2 regions of the Jeotgalibacillus haloalkalitolerans genome follow, and region 2 is predicted to be linked to the other one. Evidence: a T-box and tRNA genes for the amino acid it is inferred to sense, from the RefSeq annotation. Region 2 holds a T-box; the other holds one or more tRNA genes.
What was found. A T-box is a leader RNA that pairs with one kind of tRNA and senses whether it is charged. The one in region 2 lies ahead of UFB30_RS08990 (valine--tRNA ligase), so its partner is inferred to be a tRNA-Val.
Positions count from the first base shown of each region.

Region 1 (10,694 bases), on a different contig from region 2:
AAAAGCCGCTTTACTTACCTGAATTACTTACATGAGCACCAGCGGCTCTATCAATTTTTTTCATTTAAGGAATTTGAAATGCCCCGCTCTGAATATAATCATTATGCAAAATGGACTGCATCCCTTTTGGAAAATTGCCTTTATGAACGCAATGTCATTTCTTTAAGCGATCAGACAAGCCATGGTTATTATGAAGTCAGAGTGTTGACTGGAACCGGTGAAAACGAGACTTATTATGCAAAAAATATTAGTCTGGGTACCGGTAGCAAACCTTTTTTACCCGATGCTGCACAAAAGGTTTCCGGACTCACTCATTCATCAGATTACCTTCACAAAAAGGAAGAATATAAGCAGACTGACTCAATCGCAGTGATTGGATCAGGTCAAAGTGCAGCTGAGATCTTTCTCGACCTGCTGGAATCACAGCCTTATCACCAATACCACCTTTCATGGTATACACGCTCACCCGGCATACTTCAGCTGGAGTCATCAAAGTTCGGGCAGGAATTTTTCACGCCCGATTTTACTGATTATTTCCATGACCTCCCCCTTCAGCAACGAGAGCATGCCTTATCGATGCTTGATTATGTCAGAAACGGAATCGCGCCGGACACACTTAATTCGATCTACAGATGGATGTATCACCGTTCATCAGGCGGCAGAGAACTGGCCATTACAATTCAGCCGAACGCTGAACTGATCAATATTAAAAATGACGGCGAACAACTCAACTGTACTTTTGAGCATAAGCTGTCAAACAGGGAATTCACCCGCTCATTCCAGAGGATCATTGCAGCTACCGGCTATCAGCCAAACCTGCCTTCATTTTTCCAACAGGCATTTGATCATGCTGAAAAAGAAAACGGGCACTTTGTCGTATCAAGGAATTACCATCTTCTGTTTAATAAAGATCGCCATGAAAATGTCTACCTGCTGACGGCAATCGAAAAAACCCATGGTGCAGAAGCAACGAATATGGGCATGGCTGTGAACAGAAATATTCATATCATCAATAAAATCGCAGGCCGTATAATCTACAAAAACCCAAGAAACGTTACATTTCAGTCATTTGAGTGATTCTGTGCATCATGACATAACAGCGTACTTTACTTAAAAGTCAGCTTCGTGCATCCCAATGCGGCCACTGGTGTCCGCATCGAGCTGAGCTTTATGATATGAAGCCTGTGCATTCCGGTTGGAGCTGCAAACCGCCTCTCCTGCCGGAATATGTCCGGCTGACACTCAGAAAACGGGACATTTCGATTTTTCAATCACAAGTCAAAACTGAACTCCCTAACCCACTCATCCAGCTCCTCAGCAGGCATCGGTCTCCCTATCAGATAACCCTGGAAACAATCACACCCCAGGCTTTTGAGTAGCGTCAGCTGTTCAAAAGATTCTACCCCTTCAGCGATCACAGAAAGCTCAAGATTTTCTGCAAGGTCAATAATCGTTTTCACTAATGCCTCACTCTTTTTATTCTTTGTCAGCAGCCTGATAAATTCCCTGTCCACTTTAATTTCATTCACAGGATAGTCCTGTAAATAGACAAATGCTGAAAACCCTGTACCAAAATCATCAATAGAGAGCCTGATCCCTTTTTTACTAAAAAGATTTAACCGCTCAATGACAAGAGAATTTTCTTCCATTGCAACTGATTCAGTAATTTCAAGACACAGCTTATCCGGTGAGACTTCATGCAGTTTCAGTGTTCTCAGTATCATATCAGGCAGATTTTCATGAATGAACTGTCTTGGTGAAATATTGACTGAGATCATCGCATCCTTCATACCTGTACGCTGGAGTTCACTGATCTTCTGGATTGATTCCTCTATAATCCACTCTCCCAGTGGCACAATGAACCCTGTGGATTCAGCCAGCGGGATAAAAACATCCGGCGCTACGAGTCCAATCTCGGGATGATTCCATCTGACCAGCGCTTCAAAACCGGTAATTTCTCCGCTGGACGTGTTAATTTGGGGCTGATAGTACAATATAAACTGATTGAGCTCCAACCCTTTTCTTAGGTTCATTTCAATTTCAAAGTGGTCTCTGCTCGAATCCTTCATCTCACCTGTAAAGTAAGTCAGACCGTTTCTTGAGGTTTTTTCTTTACCCTTATTAAGTGCAATCTGAGCTGTCTGAAGCAGTTCTTTTGCAGAACATCCTGTTTGACTGATACCAAAACTGAATGAAGCGGCAACATCAAAATTATTCACTTTAAATGGTGTAGTCAGTAAAAATTGAATTTGATGAATTCTTTCTTCAATATTTTTACGGTCTGTGAAAAAGATGAAATGGGCCTGATCCGCTTTAGCCAGGAATTCACCCTCTTTTAACAGCCGGCTAAAACGGTCAGCTATCTTTTTTACGATGAGATCTCCTGAATCATACCCCAGTGCATCAATCATCTGATGAAGCTGATCGATTTCAATATAACAAACGCAGGGGGATAGCCTTTCCATCCTGTGAGCTGCTTCTTTATAAAACAGATTCAGGTTAGGCAATCCTGTTAGCGGATCATAATAAGCAAGATGTTCGAGTTTTTGTTCAAGTTCCTGCTGCTGGATACTGTCAAATAGAAAAGCGATCAGATCTGCAAAGCTTCCTGCCAATGACTCGTCCAGCTTGCCCCACTCGATCTGTTTTGAAGTTTCGCAGCATATCACACCGATCACACCATTCGCCATCACAATCGGTGCATCAATCATTGATTTGATATTTCCGGCTTCCCTGAAATAATGAGGATACAGTTCTTCTACTCTCTGATCAGTTGAAACATCACAAATTGACAGCACCCTGGTTCCTTGAAGCAGACTGAAGTAAGCTGGAAAATCCTCTTTATGTAACACAGCCCCTTTTGAATGACTGCCGTTAAAAATATTCACAGCTGTTAAGGCAGGTCTCTCCTGATCAAAAATCCACACACTGACCCGCTCACATTGGATCATCTCAGACATCGCTTCACAGAGCTGTTCAACAGTTGATTGAAGTTCGAGTGCTGATATTCTTTTTGCCTTAGCGAGCTGAAAAAGCCGCTGCTGCTGAATTCTAAAAAGGGAATGATTCATCGTGGACACTGTATTTACACCTTCTTCAGATTTAATTGAGTTAAAATGATGATAAAGACCCAAATGTTTTTATGTAATGAATAAATTTTACCACAACACTTACATTAGTTTTATATTATTTTTAATTTTCCCTCTGCACTTCGATCGATTTGTTAAAATGATAATCGACGTACATTATTTAAAAAGGAAGTGGAACCAATGAGCGATCAAAATGTATATACAGACTTTAAAAATGAGATGACTTATGCAGATTATTTATCTCTTGATCAATTACTCGCTTCACAAAACCGGCTTTCCGGGCATCATGATGAAATGCTCTTTATCATTATCCATCAGGTCAGTGAGCTCTGGATGAAGCTGATTATCCATGAAATACAAGCAGCATGTGATTCGCTGAAGCATAACCAGTTTGAGCCGGCTTTCAAGCAGCTTGCACGCGTGTCAAAAATTCAGGAGCAGATCATTAAAGCCTGGGACGTGCTGGCTACCATGACGCCATCAGAATATATTGAGTTCCGGGACTCTCTTGGTAAAGCTTCAGGCTTTCAATCCTATCAGTACCGCTTAATTGAATTTTCACTTGGCTATAAAATTCCGCATATCCTGAAAATCTACGAACAGGATCAGGAGATTTATGATGTGCTTAATCAGGCTTATCAGGAAAAAGGACTTTATGATATCGCGATTGATAAGTTATATGAGGCAGGCTTTCAAATCCCTGAGGAATTACTGAATAGAGATTTCTCAAAGCCTTATGTAAAAAGTGAAGAAGTAAAAGCTGCATGGAGTGCGGTTTATAAAGATAGTCAGACATACTGGACTCTTTACCAGCTCGCTGAAAAATTAGTTGACCTTGAAGACTGGCATCAGCAGTGGCGTTTCCGTCATATGAAAACAGTTGAAAGGATTATCGGATTTAAGAAAGGAACGGGCGGTTCATCAGGAGTCAATTACTTAAAAAGTGTTCTGGATTCATACTTCTTCCCTGAGCTTTGGGATTTGAGAACTGAACTGTAAAGTAAGCTTTCAGACGCAAAAAAACCGGGGTATCCCCCGGTTTAACAGCCGCCTTTGCCGTAGTTTAATTAAGAAAGTTTTTAAACCACCACTCCTCAAAGTGGGTGTTCGCAAAAGCGTTCATGCGCGTCCTCATACGCTGATGAGGCATGACAATCCGGCTTTTATTTAAAACTCCCGTTAACAGATCAAAGGTTAAAACTTACTTAGAACATACGAACAACGCAGCCTGAATTAGAATCATAGCGTACCATCAGGATTTTTTCAATCTTAATGCTTAAATTTATGATATGATACGTACTGACTAATAGTATGGAGTATGATATATGGATGTTTTAACAAAAGACCTGCTTGTAAATTTTTTATTAATGATTCTTCCCTTATTATTTATACAGATCGTTTATTTTTATTCTTACCGGAACCGTCTTCAGAAAAAAGAGGGAAAGTTTGCTGCGATTTTTCCTGCCATTTCCATTCTCTTATGCCTCTCCTTCCCATTTACCATCAATGAAGGATTTCTTTGGGACCTGAGAGCTGTGCCCATTGTGTTAGGGACATTATATGGCGGTTATCCAATGGGTATTTTCTTAACTGCAGTTGCACTCATCAGCAGAGCAATCCTCGGCGGTGATGGTGTACTTGTGTCAACCATAACCCTGTGTGTCATCTGGATTTTTTATTTTATTTTTATGAAGCAGTTTCAGCGCTCAAAGATTCCGGGGAAAATATGCATCGGTACCTTTCTCGTATCTTTTCTTGTAATTTGCAACCTGACATTATCTTATTTAATTTTTGATGTATTAATGCCTCTTGATGTCTGGATTACTTTTACAATTATTAATGTAGTTGGATTAATTGTTGCGTTGATTTTATGGGAAATCATCAGAACAAACTTTTTAATATTGAATGATTTAATCAGAGCGGAAAAATTATCAGTGGTGAGCCACCTGGCTGCGAGCATTTCTCACGAAGTAAGAAACCCGCTTACAGTCAGCAGAGGATTTATCCAGATGGCGGTGCAGGACCGTGATCAGGATGAGCAGCAGCGTTATTATTTAAATACCGCACTGAAAGAGATCGATCATGCGACTGATATCATTAACGATTACCTTACATTCGCAAAGCCTGCATCTGATCAACAGGATATGATTAAAATGAAGGAAGAACTGAATCATTCAGTCAACGTGATCCAGCCTCTTGCCAATATGAACAATGTAAATATCCTTCTCAAGGATCAGCTCCCGGAACGTGCACTGCTGCTGGCAGAGAAAAAGCAATTCCAGCAAAGCCTGATTAATATCTTTAAAAATGGAATTGAAGCAATGCCAGACGGCGGCATACTAACCATCGAAGCATCACAGCAACAGAATGGATATGTATTGATTGTAAAAGATCAGGGTTACGGAATGAGTGACGAAGAAGTTAACAGACTTGGCGAGCCCTACTTTTCAACAAAGGAAAAAGGAACAGGTTTAGGCCTGATGGTTTCATACAGTATTATCAGGGCAATCGGCGGCTCCGTAAAAGTAACAAGTGTAAAAAATCATGGGACAACCTTCGAAATACAGCTACCCGTCTATAAAGCACCGTAAAAGAGCGCAATTCAGCGCTCTTTTATGATATTTTCAACCGGATAGTCATCCGGGTCAATCATCGACTCCTCACCGATCGCCATTTTTGCTACTTCCTTCCCGATAAACGGTCCTGAAGTCAGTCCTGAAGAGCCCAGCCCATTAATAAATAGAAGCTGCTCTATTTGACGGAAAGCCCCTGCAACAGGCAAAAAACCTTGTGTGAACGGTCTATAACCAACCCTTGTCTCAATTAACTCAGCGTGATGCAGACCTGCAGCGATGTTTAAAGTCTTACTCAAAATGTCAGCTACACCCCCTGCTGTAACTTTATCATCCATTGGCCGGTCATTTTCATGTGTTGTACCTGCTACAATCCGTCCATCATCAAATGCAAGTAAATACTGATCTCCAGGCGGCAATACAACAGGAAGCCTGTCTGTATCTTCTTCAACACCCAGATGAACAATTTGCGCTTTCTGATAGGATACATCCACATCAATACCAGCTGATGCTAAAACCTCCGGTGCCCAGGCGCCTGCAGCGAGAATGACCAGGTCAGCTTGCAGCTTCTCACCATTGACCCGGGCACCGGTCGCCCGGTTACGCTCAATCGTAAGTGCTGCATCTCCTGTGACAAGTCTGCCACCATTTTTTTTCAATCCTCTTACAAGTGATGCTCTCAGCTTCCTGCCGTCAACTCTTGCAGCACCGGAAACATTGACCCCATAAAACATTTCGGTCAGATAAGGAAATTGTTCTTTTACTTCTGAAGGGGTTAAAGCAGTAATTTCACCGATTTCAGGGGCCTCTTCTTTCTTCTTCAATGCACGTTCGATCATTTTATCTCTTTTTGCTTCTTCTTTGTGAAGGGCAATCCCGCCGGTTTTTTTATAGCCTGTATCAGTTTCACCATCTTCTTTCAGCATTTCAATTAACTCAGGATAATATGCTGCCCCCTCCTTCACAAGAAAGTACCATTTTTTATTTCTTCTCTGTGACAGCCAGGGACAAATAATACCTGCTGCAGCACCTGTTGCCTGGCCGGCATCCTCACGATCAATTAATGTAACTGAACAATCTTGCCTGGATAAATAGTAGGCAGCTGACGCACCTGCAATGCCGCCGCCAATCACAATATAACTTTTCATACTGACACCTCGTTTAAATCTTCTCTTTTAAAACAATAACTGATTGACAATGAATTGTCTAAAAGGTAATATAATATTTGTCTTCATACATATGAAACCTCATCAATATTTAAATATGACCTGTTAGCTCAGTGGGAGAGCACTTCCTTGACAGGGAAGGGGTCGGGGGTTCAAGTCCCTCACAGGTCATCCGCAAGCACTTTTATAAAAGTGCTTTTTTTTATGCCTTTTTACCGCTAAAATAAACTCAAGTTCTTAAAAAAGGAGATCAAAATGAACATTTATCTTTTCTGGTTCATTCAGTTATCCTGGGGCATCGTGATTAATCTGTTTGGTTTATTGATAACTGTGATTTTGTTATGTCTGGGTATAAAACCTGAAAGATATAACCATGCCGTTTATTTTGAGATTGGAGAAAAATGGGGCGGTGTTAACTTCGGAGGGTTCTTATTTGTTCAGAAAAATGCCTCAGACAGGCTTAAATCGCACGAATATGGACACAGTTTTCAAAACCTGCTATTGGGACCATTCATGATTTTTGCCGTAACCATCCCTTCCGCTATCCGTTATCACGTAAGAAATATTCAGGCAGCAAAAGGAATCATGCTTAAACCTTATGATGATTTCTGGTGTGAATCCTGGGCTACAAGGTTAGGAGAAAAACATTCAAAATGTAAATAGACACAGGCGTCTTAACATATTTAAAAAGCATCCCGTTATCGGCTTTACGGCCGACAACGGGATGCTTATTTTATGCTTTAGCGGTTTGGAGGTTGTCCTTCCCTTTTCTCTTCCAGACGAACTGGATGATCAGAAGTGCAACAAATAGTCCAGCACCCAGTAAATCTGTAATTCCTTCCGGATAGATCAGCATAATTCCTGCTGCCAGCGCAAGAATTCTTTCAACCGGATGAACCGGTCGATACCAGTATCCGATTACAGCAGCACCAATCGCTGTCATACCAGCAAGTGCAGTGATGACTGAAAGTGTGATCTCCCCTGCATTCGTATCAATCAGTAAGAGCTGAGGAGAAAGTACAAACATGTACGGGATGATAAATGCACCAATGGCAAGCTTGGCGGCATTCACTCCGGTTCGTATCGGTTCCCCGCCCGATACCCCTGCGGCGGCGAACGCTGCGAGCGCAACAGGTGGTGTAATATCAGCTACAATACCAAAATAGAATACAAACAGGTGAGCTGCAAGCGGCGGCACGTCAAGCAAAATCAGAGCCGGTGCTGCAATCGTAGCTGTAATAACATAGTTTGCAGTTGTTGGTGATCCCATACCAAGGATGATCGCCGCAAACATTGTGAAGAATAATGTCAGTAACAAAATACCGCCGGATAGTTCTACAAGCCCGTTTGCAAGCTTAAGACCAAGTCCCGTACGTGTTACAACCCCTACAATGATACCGGCACAAGCGGTTGCTACAGCAACTGATAATGCCGTTCTTGCACCATCTGCAAGACCATCGAAAAACTTTCTGATGTTGATTCTAGTATCCTTTCGGATCATGCTGACTAGAATTGTGATGACAATTGAATAAAGCGCTGCTCTGATAATTGAATTACCATCGAGCAGTAAGAAAATAACAGCAAAGATTGGTGTAAGTAAGTAAATCTTTTTAAGTACTTCTGACTTTTTTGGAATTTCTGAGTCAGGCAAACCGGTCAGACCGATTCTTTTTGCTTCAAAGTGTGTAATGATCCAGATCCCTGCGAAGTACAGTAAAGCAGGAATTGTAGCTGCTTTGGCAATTTCCCAGTAAGTAACCCCACCGATAAATTCAACCATCAGGAACGCTGCAGCCCCCATGATCGGCGGCATGAGCTGTCCACCGGTAGAAGCTGCCGCCTCTACCCCGCCGGCAAACTCTTTACGGTAGCCAAGCCTTTTCATCATTGGAATTGTAAATGAACCGGAAGTTACTACGTTTGCAACTGAACTACCGCTGATTGTTCCCTGCATCGCACTTGAGAAAATAGCGACTTTTGCAGGTCCGCCGATCGCTTTCCCTGCAAATGCAACAGCAAGGTCATTAAAGTACTGCCCAATTCCTGTTTTAACGAGGAATGCCCCGAATAACAGGAATAAGAAAATAAATGTTGCAGATACGTATAACGGTGTTCCGAATATACCTTCTGAAGAAATGAACATTGTATTAACAAGTGCTTCAAGGTCTAATCCTCTGTGTCTCAGGAAACCTGGCATTTGAGGACCAAAATAAGCATACGCCATAAAGGTTACAGCAATGATCATAATTGGAAGACCTACTGCACGTCTTGTCGCTTCAAGGACCAACAGGATGGCAATCAGACCTGTCCAGAAGTCCATTGGTGAAATCGAACCGATCGTATTGACAATCCGGTCTTCATTTAATGGGTAATATGCACCTACCCAGATAGATAACAGCGCCAGGATGCTGTCGTACCAAGTGAGTTTGTTGTGTCCAACCTTCTTTTTTGTAACAGGGAAAAGAAGAAATACTAAAGTAAGTGCAAAACCTAAGTGAATAGATAATAGCGTTTGTCTCGGAATAGACTGTGTAATTGCTGCGTAGATCTGAAAAACCGAAAAAGCAATCAGCCCGATAAAGACAACCCAGTTTAAAAGGCCTTCATATTGCTTGGTTCTTGCATCCGGATCGTACTTCGCAAGCAGGTCCTTCTGCTCTTTTTCACCAAACTGCTCTTCATCTTTGTGCTCCATTTCAGCCTTGTTTTTTTCCTCAGTCATCCATCCCAACTCCTCTCAATAACTCTGCTAATGTCAATTTTTTAATAGATATTGTAATAAATGTTCCAGGTTCAATATAGTCATCCAGGGCATAATCCTTGTCATGGTAGTGAAATACATGACTGACTACGACCTGACTTGTATGCAGATTAATAGATGGAAACAGACGATTCATATGTTCAATCCTGTATTTCCCATCCTTTTCAACAAATTCTTCACCTTCGTACATTGCATTTGATGGCATACCAATCGCCATATCCTCATACTCCAGTGCCACTTGTCTGATCTCGTTTTCTTTTGTAATCTCATAAAAATCAATTACTTCTGATTTGTGAATTGAATGTGTATAGCTTAAATGAAAATCTTTCTGGTCTGATACGGGGATATAACTGATCAGTTCTCCTGACTGCTGATGGTGAAATGTGATTGCCTGTCTGACTGGCAGAAATACAGCAGCAAAAAATACTCCTGCTATGACAATGATCAAGACCGGAATCATTTTTTTCTTCTGCATTTCTTTTACAACTCCATAAGAATGGGCAAACAGGCCCTGTCAGGACCTGTTTGCCTCATCGTATTTCATACAATCATACAATTACTGCTCGTCGTAGTAACGCTGAGCACCAGGGTGTACATCGATTCCGATTCCCTCAAGTGCAGTATCTACAGTGATAAATTCACCTTTAGGGTGAGTAATTGAGTCAGTATTTTCAAAGATTGCAGCTGTAATGTCGTAAACAACATCTTCTGACAGTTCAGAAGATACAGCAAGCATCGCCTGTACAGCTACAGTTGGAACTGCTTCTTCAAGACCGTAAGTACCTGAAGCAACTTCATCTTCTGAGTAGAATGGATATTCATCCATCAGTGCCTGAGCCATATCTGCTTCGATTGGAACAATCACTACATCAACCTGAGCAGCAAGTCCTTCTACAGCTCCAGTTGGTGTTCCACCAGTGATAAATGCAGCATCAATTGATCCATCCTGAATTCCAGTAGTTGAATCATCGAATGAAAGGTTCTGAACGTCCATATCGTCAAATGACATTCCATGAACTTCAAGAATCTGTTCAGCATTCAGACGTGTACCTGAACCTGACTCACCTACAGAAACTGTTTTACCTGCAAGATCTTCAACTGATTC
Region 1 is NZ_JAXQNN010000004.1:105,261-115,954, forward strand. Features, by position in the region: gene UFB30_RS12035 (lysine N(6)-hydroxylase/L-ornithine N(5)-oxygenase family protein) at 1-1,077, shown strand, start outside; gene UFB30_RS12040 (sensor domain-containing phosphodiesterase) at 1,272-3,071, opposite strand; gene kynA (tryptophan 2,3-dioxygenase) at 3,270-4,088, shown strand; RNA gene ssrS (6S RNA) at 4,130-4,322, opposite strand; gene UFB30_RS12055 (sensor histidine kinase) at 4,415-5,680, shown strand; gene UFB30_RS12060 (NAD(P)/FAD-dependent oxidoreductase) at 5,692-6,810, opposite strand; tRNA gene UFB30_RS12065 (tRNA-Val) at 6,928-6,999, shown strand; gene UFB30_RS12070 (hypothetical protein) at 7,084-7,491, shown strand; gene UFB30_RS12075 (TRAP transporter permease) at 7,562-9,523, opposite strand; gene UFB30_RS12080 (DUF1850 domain-containing protein) at 9,543-10,064, opposite strand; gene UFB30_RS12085 (TAXI family TRAP transporter solute-binding subunit) at 10,146-10,694, opposite strand, start outside.
Region 1: it has a tRNA-Val gene. The T-box ahead of UFB30_RS08990 (valine--tRNA ligase) is inferred to sense a tRNA for this amino acid. The anticodon was not compared.

Region 2 (10,694 bases):
GAGAGGATCTGACTCACTGCGTTCAATGGTACGTGAAACATGGCTTCGTCCGGAAGACTTTATCTATCCTTTGTTTGTGGTTGAAGGAGAGAATATACACCGTGAAGTGCCTTCAATGCCAGGCGTTTATCACGTCTCACTTGATGGGGTAATGAATGAAATCAATGAATGTCAGTCACTTGGCATCAAGTCTGTCATTCTTTTTGGTGTACCGAAAGAAAAAGATGCTGTAGGCTCTCAGGCATATGCTGAAGAAGGTATCGTTCAGCAGGCAACCAGGCTGATTAAGAAAGAAGCGCCGGATATGGTTGTCGTTGCAGATACATGCCTGTGCCAATATACAGACCATGGTCACTGTGGTGTGATTGAAGGCGGAAAAGTGCTGAATGATCCAACACTTGACCTGCTTGCAAAAACAGCAGTCAGTCAGGCGAAAGCTGGCGCTGACATTATTGCGCCATCTAACATGATGGATGGCTTTGTAGCAGCGATCCGTTACGGACTTGATGAAGCGGGCTTCCATGATGTGCCGATTATGAGTTATGCAGTGAAATATTCTTCAAGTTTTTATGGTCCATTCAGAGATGCAGCGCACAGCTCACCACAATTTGGTGACCGTAAAACGTATCAGATGGATCCGGCTAACCGTCTTGAAGCACTCAGAGAAGCGGATTCTGATGTAAATGAAGGTGCGGATTTTCTGATTGTAAAACCTGCGCTTTCTTATCTTGACATTATGAGAGAAGTAAAAGACCGTCATGCACTGCCGGTTGTTGCTTATAACGTAAGCGGAGAGTACTCAATGATCAAAGCAGCTGCTGCAAACGGCTGGATCAATGAGCAGGAAGTCATTCTTGAAAAACTCACAAGTATGAAGCGCGCTGGTGCGGATCTGATCATTACGTATCATGCAAAAGAAGCTTCACGCTGGCTGAAAGATCAATAAACGTAAAAGGAGCGGTAGCATGCGTTCATATGAAAAATCTCAAGAAGCATTTAAAACAGCATCAGAACTAATGCCAGGCGGGGTTAACAGCCCTGTTCGTGCATTTAAATCTGTTAACATGGATCCGATTTTTATGGAAAAAGGAAAAGGATCAAAGATTTATGATATTGATGGAAACGAATATATTGATTATGTCCTGTCATGGGGACCATTAATTTTAGGTCATGCTGATGATCATGTCATTGATGAAATTAAAAAAACGGCTGAAAGCGGCACTAGCTTCGGTGCACCAAGTCTTGCTGAAAATAAACTGGCAGAACTTGTGATTGAGCGTGTACCTTCAATTGAAAAAGTAAGAATGGTATCCTCGGGAACAGAAGCTACGATGAGTGCACTCAGACTCGCACGCGGTTTTACCGGACGCGATAAAATTGTTAAATTTGAAGGATGTTATCATGGACACGGAGACAGCCTATTAATTAAAGCCGGATCCGGTGTGGCGACACTTGGACTGCCTGACTCACCTGGCGTACCCGCAAGCGTAGCGCAAAACACGATCACAGTTCCTTATAATGACTTTGAATCCATTCAATATGTATTCAAAGAATACGGCAGTGAAATCGCCGGTGTAATTGTGGAACCTGTTGCAGGTAACATGGGCGTCGTGCCTCCGGTGGAGGGCTTCCTTGAAGAATTAAGAACATTAACAACTGACCACGGGGCACTTCTTATTTTTGATGAAGTGATGACAGGCTTCCGAGTTGGTTATAACTGCGCACAGGGACATCTTGGTGTAACCCCTGACCTTACATGTCTTGGAAAAGTAATCGGTGGCGGCCTGCCGGTAGGTGCATTTGGCGGACGTAAAGATATTATGGAATTCATCGCACCGGCCGGCCCGATCTATCAGGCAGGGACATTATCAGGTAACCCGCTGGCAATGGCTGCAGGATACGCTACACTGTCACAGCTGACAGAGTTAAGCTATCAGCATTTTATTGAGGTTGGAGATAAGCTTCAGGCAGGGTTCACAGAATTGGCTGAGACATATAATATTCCTCATTCGGTTAATCGTGCGGGATCAATGCTTGGCTTCTTCTTTACAAATGAAAAAGTAACCAACTTTGAAAAAGCTAAAACGTCAGATCTTGAAATGTTCGGAGAGTTTTACAGACTGATGGCTGAAAATGGCGTGTTCCTGCCACCTTCACAATTTGAAGGGTGGTTCCTTTCAACTGTACACAGTGATGAAGATGTGGAACGTACATTAAAAGCTGTTGAAGCTTCCTTCAGAGAAATTGCATCAAAACGTTAACCCTTAACCAGTCCGGAATAAAATCCGGGCTGGTTTTTATCATACCGGCCTCTTTTTTTCATAAGTTATAAAAGAAAAGATTTTAAGGAGGCCGTGATGACGAAAAATACGATTTATCAATTACAGGAGAATATTGTTTTTAAAGGGGAGTATGTACTGAGTGAATTGCGCTCTCTTTCATTTGAGCCGAGTGTTTCCATTACAGAGCACGCTGATCAGGTAGTCGTGGAAGGAACACTTCATTTAGCAGGTGAGGGCAGTTATGAACCTGGAACGGAAAAACATCGCAACTCAAAGAATCCTGAGGTTCAGGAATCTATTGTGATGGAAGATCTGATCTACTTTGAACATCATTTTCCGCTGTCAATCTCGATTTCCTCTGCGAGAGTAGTCAGAAAACAGGATGTGGAAGTATATATAGATCATGTTGATTACGAAATCCCGGAGGACGGAATTTTAAATGTCTCTGCAGATATTATGATTGAAGGAATATCAGAACCGAAGCCTGAGCCGGAACTGCAGCGGGAGGAGTTAAGGGTTTTGCCAAATCCGTTGGAGCAATGGGAGGGTATGGCTGCTACAGAAGAAACAAATGAAGCTGCTGAGTCAGAATCAGCGGCACACGACCTGCAGAATGAACCAGCTGAAGAGCATGCAGCAGAAAAGCAGTTTGAACCTCAGGAGGATGTGGCAGAGCATGAACCTGTTGAGGAAGTGCAGCAGGATGAGACTGAAACAGACAGAGCAGAAGAACAGACAGCTGAAGAGAAAGAAGATGAAGTATCAGAGCAGACAGAGCAGAAGAACAGAGAAGATACATTCACACGTTTTATTAAATCTCTGGAAGAAGAGCGCACCAGCATAAAAATACATATCGCTCAGCAGGATGAAACACCAGAAACTGTCGCAGAGCGATATGGGGTTCCGATGCTCCAGCTGATGAAAGCAAATCAGTTTGAATCGAGACGGCCTTTTAACAGAGGAGAGCTGATCCGGATTCCAGGGGCTCAGATCCATTCAAAGTGAAGAACACAAGCAACACCGATTAAAAAACCAAGAATCAGTACGTCAATTGTAGATGGAAGCAGCAATAATCTGATTGTCTGAAAAATACACAGCGGAATAATAATTTTCTGCAATGTACAGCGGCACTTTCTCCACCAGGGTGGCTTTGGTTTCGGAAACATTTTCTTTCCCATAATTGACTCCTCTCCTGAGTATTTTTATAATATCTTATGCAGGAAGAGGTTTTTTGCGATTTTTATTGACGGAACAATGGCATTTTGATTATGATAGATCATATATGAGATGCATTGATCGGGAGTAGTATGCAGATTTTCGTTCTTCAGAGAAGAAATTCATTTGGTGAGAGAATTTCCAGAATTGATCCTGCAGAAGTCGCCTGTGAGCAGTACCGGTGAACAACTAGTAGCCGGTGCCGGTTAGAAGCCGTTATCTTAATTGAGTGCACAGAGATCAGTCTGTGTAAAAAGGTGGTACCGCGAATCAAATCCCTTCGTCCTTTTATGGCGAACGGGATTTTTTTGTTGTTTAAGCTAGAACAAGGCTGCTGATTGCAACTGCAGTTGGGCAAAATCAACAGTCGTTTTTAATCACCTCATCTAAAATACATTATCACTACGGAGGTTTTAATATGAATGAGACATCAATGCCTACAAAGTATGATCCGAAGGCGATAGAAGAGGGCCGCTATGAGTGGTGGCTGAAAGAGAAAGTATTTGAAGCACAAAGTGATGAGAGCAAAGAACCATACACAATCGTTATCCCGCCTCCAAACGTAACAGGAAAACTTCACCTTGGACATGCCTGGGATACAGCGCTTCAGGATATCCTGACAAGAATGAAGCGTATGCAGGGATATGATGTGCTGTGGCTTCCAGGGATGGACCATGCAGGGATTGCCACACAGGCGAAAGTTGATCAGAAGCTTCGGGAACAGGGGAAATCCCGCTATGAACTTGGGCGTGAAGCATTCTTAGAAGAATCATGGAAATGGAAAGAAGAATACGCAGAGCATATCCGTGCGCAATGGTCAAAGCTTGGTCTTGGACTTGATTACAGCAGAGAACGCTTTACACTTGATAAAGGTTTATCTAAAGCGGTTCAGAAGGTATTTATTGACCTATATAATAAAGGGCTGATCTACCGCGGAGAATACATTATTAACTGGGATCCTGCGACAAAGACTGCCTTATCTGATATTGAAGTCATCCATAAAGACGTGCAGGGTGCATTTTATCATATGAGATACCCGCTGACTGATGGCAGTGGTCACATCGAAATTGCAACAACCCGCCCTGAAACGATGCTTGGTGATACAGCAGTAGCCGTGCACCCGGAAGATGACCGCTACAAGCATTTAATCGGCAAAACGGTTAAGCTCCCGATTGTCGGACGTGAAATTGAGATTGTTGCCGATGATTATGTAGATATGGAATTTGGTTCAGGTGCTGTAAAAATTACACCTGCGCATGATCCAAATGATTTTGAAATCGGTAACCGACATAACCTTGAGCGCGTCCTTGTCATGAATGAAGATGGCTCAATGAATGAAAATGCAGGTAAATATCAGGGTATGGACCGTTTCGAATGCCGCAAACAAATCGTCAAAGACCTTCAGGAAGATGGCGTACTGTTTGAAATTGAAGAGCACCTGCACTCGGTAGGGCATTCAGAGAGAAGCGGAGCGGTTGTTGAGCCTTATCTTTCTACGCAGTGGTTTGTAAAAATGGAGCCTCTTGCTAAACAGGCGATGGATATTCAGGAAACTGAAGGAAAAGTAAATTTCGTCCCAAATCGATTTGAAAACACTTATATGAGATGGATGGAAAATATCAGAGACTGGTGTATTTCAAGACAGCTCTGGTGGGGTCACAGAATTCCTGCCTGGTACCATAAAGAAACAGGTGAGCTGTATGTAGGTGAGGAAGCACCTGCTGATATTGAGAACTGGAATCAGGATGAAGATGTACTTGATACATGGTTCTCATCTGCACTGTGGCCGTTTTCTACAATGGGCTGGCCGGACGAAGAAGCAGCTGATCTAAAGCGATACTATCCGACGTCAGCACTTGTAACGGGCTATGACATTATCGCATTCTGGGTATCACGAATGATTTTCCAGGGGGTTGAATTCACTGATCAGCGTCCATTTAAAGATGTTCTTATTCACGGGCTTGTACGTGATGCTGAAGGTCGCAAGATGTCAAAATCCCTTGGTAACGGTATTGACCCGATGGATGTGATTGAGCAGTATGGCGCTGACTCTCTGCGTTATGTACTGACAACTGGTTCATCCCCGGGACAAGACCTGCGTTTCTCAATGGAAAGAGTTGAATCAATCTGGAACTTTGCCAATAAAATCTGGAATGCTTCAAGGTTTGCACTGATGAATATGGATGGTCTTACATTTGATGAAATTGATCTGACTGGTAAAAAATCAGTTGCTGACAAATGGATTCTGACGCGACTGAATGACACTATCGAGAATGTAACCAGTCTGGCAGACCGCTATGAATTCGGGGAAGTTGGCCGTACGCTTTATAACTTTATCTGGGATGATTTCTGCAGCTGGTATATCGAAATGGCGAAACTTCCACTGAATGGAGAGGATGAAGAAGCAAAGAAAACGACCCGATCAATCCTTGCACATGTACTGGATCAGACAATGCGTCTGCTTCATCCGTTTATGCCGTTTATCACTGAAGAGATCTGGCAGAACCTTCCGCATGAAGGGAAATCAATTACTGAAGCGGCTTGGCCAATTGTGAATCAGGATCACATTGACCGTGAAGCGGATGAAGAAATGAAGCTGTTAATAGAAGTGATTCGCTCTGTAAGAAATATCCGTGCTGAAGTGAATACGCCAATGAGTAAAAAAGTAAACCTGATGATCCGCGCAGCAGATGATCAGACAGCAGACCGCTTAACAAAAAATGAAGCATACATCGAGAAGTTCTGTAACCCTGAAAACCTTGCGATTGGAAAAGAGGTTAAAGCACCTGAAAAAGCAATGTCAGCTGTTGTAACTAACGCAGAGCTGTTCCTGCCTTTAGAAGGACTGATCAATATCGAAGAAGAAATTGAACGTCTTGAAAAAGAGCTCGACAAGTGGACAAAAGAAGTTGAACGGGTAGAGAAGAAACTCGGTAATGAGCGTTTTGTCAGCAAAGCGCCTGAAGCAGTAGTAGAAGAGGAACGTGCAAAGCAGAAAGATTATCTGTCCAAGCAGGAGGCTGTTAAGACAAGAATCGAAGAACTGCGCACAGTATAAAAAGTTTGAGCGGATAGACATCACTGTCTGTCCGCTTTTTTAAGGAGTGATTATATTGATACAGAATTTTGAGGAAGCAGTAAACTGGATACATGGCAGGCTGAGACTCGGGATCAAACCCGGACTTGAGCGGATGGAATGGATGATGGAGCGGCTCGGCAACCCTCACTTGAAAATAAACGCGGTACATATTGGCGGTACGAACGGCAAAGGGTCAACGCTCAGTTTTTTAAGAAATATTCTCGAGGAGGGTGGCTATTCAGTAGGAAGTTTTACATCTCCTTATTTTGAGGTGTTTAATGAAAGAATTTCTGTAAACGGCAAGCCTGCGCCGGAAGAAGACTGGACGGCACTGGTCAATAAGATCAAGCCGCTCGCTGATGAACTTGAGCAGCACGAGCTTGGGGGTCCGACAGAGTTTGAAGTCATCACTGCAATGATGTTTTATTACTTTGGTGAAATAAAAAACGTGGATTACGTGCTGATTGAAGTAGGGCTAGGGGGAAGGTTTGACTCAACCAACATCGTGAAGCCGCTATGTACATGCATTACATCCATCGGGCTTGATCATGTCAGTATTCTTGGGGACACTTATGAAGAAATTGCATTCGAAAAAGCAGGAATCATTAAGGAAAAGACGCCGCTAGTACTGAATGTGAAGCATGAAGGTGCGAGAAAGGTGATTTTATCACAGGCAGGGAAAATGAATGCACCGGTTTTTGAGCTGGGGCAGCAATTTACCGTCATTCATAAAGAATATGAGGAGACAGGTGAACAGTTTATTTACAATGAGAACCTTCATCTGAATACGTCTATGAGCGGGTCGCATCAGGTTGAAAATGCATCACTTGCAGTAACCATGACAGGTCTGCTTATTAAAGAGCCTGATGAAAAATCAATCAAAGCAGGGCTTGAGAAAACCTACTGGCCAGGCCGTTTTGAAACAATCAGTGAAGATCCGCTTGTAATTATGGATGGGGCCCATAATCCTGAGGGAATTGACATGATGATGAAAACCGTTCAGCAAAAGTATAGCAATCGAAAGATTCACTTTATATTTGCTGCGGTTTCAGATAAAGACCTGACACAAATGATCGGAAAGCTTGACAGGTATGCGGATCAAATCACATTTACATCATTTAATTTCCCGAGAGCAGCAGCAGCTGACCAGCTTTATGAACTCAGTCAACATCCATATAAACAAGCGGCAGGTCATACAGACTGGCTTTCTGAACTGAAGCCTTCAGACGATACAGTCTATATGGTAACGGGATCATTGTATTTTCTGTCAAGTGTTTATAAAAAAATGAAAAGCCACCTCAAGAATTAACCTTTAGAAAGATATAAATGGAAATTGAAAGAAAATTTTCATTAGTTAAAATTTATGTGACGAGCAACGGTTATTTTGTTATGATAAAGAATAAATGTGACTATTATCATAAGAAAGTGTGGTGAGATAAGATGAAAGAGGTAAATAAAACCGTAAAGTGGGTATTATGGATTATATGGTTGGCAGTATTTCCATCTGGTCTTTACTTTGCCTATCAGGTCAGTCCGCTCCAGGAGTTTGACTGGACAATTGTCATCAGCGTGGTCTGTCTGGCGGTCATTTCAGCTTATCTTCCCTTTAAAGTAGATCATTCAACCATCTTTATCATTCACTGGATTAACCTTGCCGCATTTTTAACCTATGGCTTATTCTTTGAAATGCTTTTAATGCAAATTGTACTGGTTCCCTTATTATTCAGGGCGCGTATGACGTTTAAGACGCTATACCGGTTTCCGCTTAATTCAACCATGTTTATGCTGATCAGTCTGCTGGCAGGACTCGTGTTTTATCAAATTGGGATTGATGTTTCAGATGGATTCTGGCCATTGATGCTTGCTTCCGGCATCTATATATTTATCCATATTTTCGCAAACCATATTTATCTGTATGTGTTTAACTGGATCATTGGCAACCGGTATTCGTTTTTAAGCAGTGATACTAAGCTGGATTATGCTGCAACTATGCTTAGTATGCCATTTGGACTTGCTTTATATTATCTGCTGGTATTACTGGGTCCGGCAGCCACGCTATTACTCGGAATTCCATTTCTTGCGGTAACGCTGATTCTGCGTCTTTATAATACAGCCGAAAGAGTGAACATTGATCTGGCTAAATCAGCTAAAATCGGTCATCAGCTGGCAGAACGATTAAATGTAAATGAAGTGCTGGATTTATTTACGAATAAACTGGCTGAGCTGATGCCGCTTGATTATACATATGTACTGGACGTTCATACAAACAGAGATGAACTCGTTTTATTGAGAAGAATTGAAAACGGACAGCTCGAACCGAATAATTTATCTCCCGTCAGAAAAGGCGAAGGGATCTCAGGGAAGGTATGGGAAACCGGGGATGCTATGCTGTTCGGTAAGAAAACTGAATGGGTGGAAGAGGTTGAAGGCTATATACCGGCAGATATAGAAAGCATCATCTGCGTACCGATTCAGCGGGACAAAAAAACTGTTGCTGTACTACTGGCTGCTTCTAAAAAGAAAAATGCGTTCGGGACCCACCTGATTGCCATTCTTGAAATTCTTTGTTCTTATCTGGCAATTGCCATGCAAAATGCACGAAACTATCAGCGTAACATCAAAAGAAGTGAGCGCTGTGCATTAACAGGGCTGTATAACTTTAGATATTTTAATGAACAGCTGGAAAAAGAATTCTCAAGGCTTGAAAAAGGTCATATGAATGCACTGTCACTCATTTTACTTGATATTGATCATTTCAAAAAAGTAAACGATACGTATGGGCATGAAAGCGGGAATGATCTTTTAAAAGAATTGGCTGGCGTTCTGATTGAAACTGCCGGAGGAGATGCATTGATTGCAAGATATGGCGGTGAAGAATTCGTACTTTTATTAAGTGAACAAACAAAAGAAGAGGCACAGATGATTGGTGAAAAGATCAGGTGTGCAGTTGAAAATACAATTTTTGAAATCCAGCATGATCTGAGTAAAAAACGTGAAATGTCAAAAATTCAGATGACTGTCAGTATAGGCGTAGCTTCATCACCGGAGGATACTGATTCCTACAAAAACCTCCTCAGAAATGCCGACAGGGCACTTTATATTGGTGCAAAACAGAAAGGCAGAAATAAGGTTGCTGTTTATGCAAAGTGAGCATTTTGTGAAAAATGCTCATTTTGTGTATAAAGAACTACAAATCGGATGTTGTCCTGTTAATTTATACGTTCTATACTTATAGAGGATTGTCTAAGCACTTTTATATAAGACTTTTAATTTATTATTTGAGTTTTAATGGCGAATTTTAGGATAAAATACACATATAAGATAAGCAGAAAGGAGTGGGACGTATGGTGAAAAAATTCATAAAACCGGTAATGATCTTTTTTTCTGCAGTTCTCCTGATCATCAGTACCGTGACTTACCTGAGTAATCGTCCCATTTCAGCGGCAGATAGCGGTTTTACCATCGAAAGAGATCATGTGAAAGAAATGAAGATAAATACTGCACATGCAATTGCAGAGTGGAAAAGCAGCGGGCCAATTCTTGTCAGCTTTCCTGGAGGAAGCTTTGAGGTTCCAAGGAGTCAGTTCGAATTCGACATTGAGCAAAGCTATCAGGCTTTAGAAAATGCTATACATACACCATGGTTCGCATTCTGGGAGAGGAATGACCAGGTGACTTTTCCCCTGACTGCAGAATTGGATGATACATATCTTGCTGACTATTCAGAGATGATCAATGTTGAACAGACTAAAGAACAATTGCTTATGCTTGCTGAACGCTTAGTTTATCAGGATCTTAATCAGGACGCGCCTGAACAAACTGCAGCCAGCCAGCCGATTACCGTTCAGCTGTCATCCGTTCAGGCAAAAGCAGCAGCTGATCTCCTATCATCATTGGTAATAGATGCTGACAGCCAATTTTCATTCAACTCAATGATTGCTGACGATACAGAAGCTGGGCTCGTTGCAGCATCGGCGCTTTATCAGCTCTTCCTTCAAAGTGATGCAAAGATCATTGAACGTCATGCAGCACTTCAACCGCCCAGTTATACAAAACCGGGGTTCGAAGCGTCAGTCAGTCTGAAGGAAAATAAAGATTTGAAAATCTATAACCCGACA
Region 2 is NZ_JAXQNN010000002.1:770,028-780,721, reverse strand. Features, by position in the region: gene hemB (porphobilinogen synthase) at 1-946, shown strand, start outside; gene hemL (glutamate-1-semialdehyde 2,1-aminomutase) at 966-2,261, shown strand; gene UFB30_RS09000 (hypothetical protein) at 2,358-3,287, shown strand; gene UFB30_RS08995 (YszA family small membrane protein) at 3,269-3,460, opposite strand; T-box leader at 3,566-3,788, shown strand; gene UFB30_RS08990 (valine--tRNA ligase) at 3,916-6,555, shown strand; gene UFB30_RS08985 (bifunctional folylpolyglutamate synthase/dihydrofolate synthase) at 6,611-7,885, shown strand; gene UFB30_RS08980 (sensor domain-containing diguanylate cyclase) at 8,017-9,726, shown strand; gene UFB30_RS08975 (VanW family protein) at 9,921-10,694, shown strand, end outside.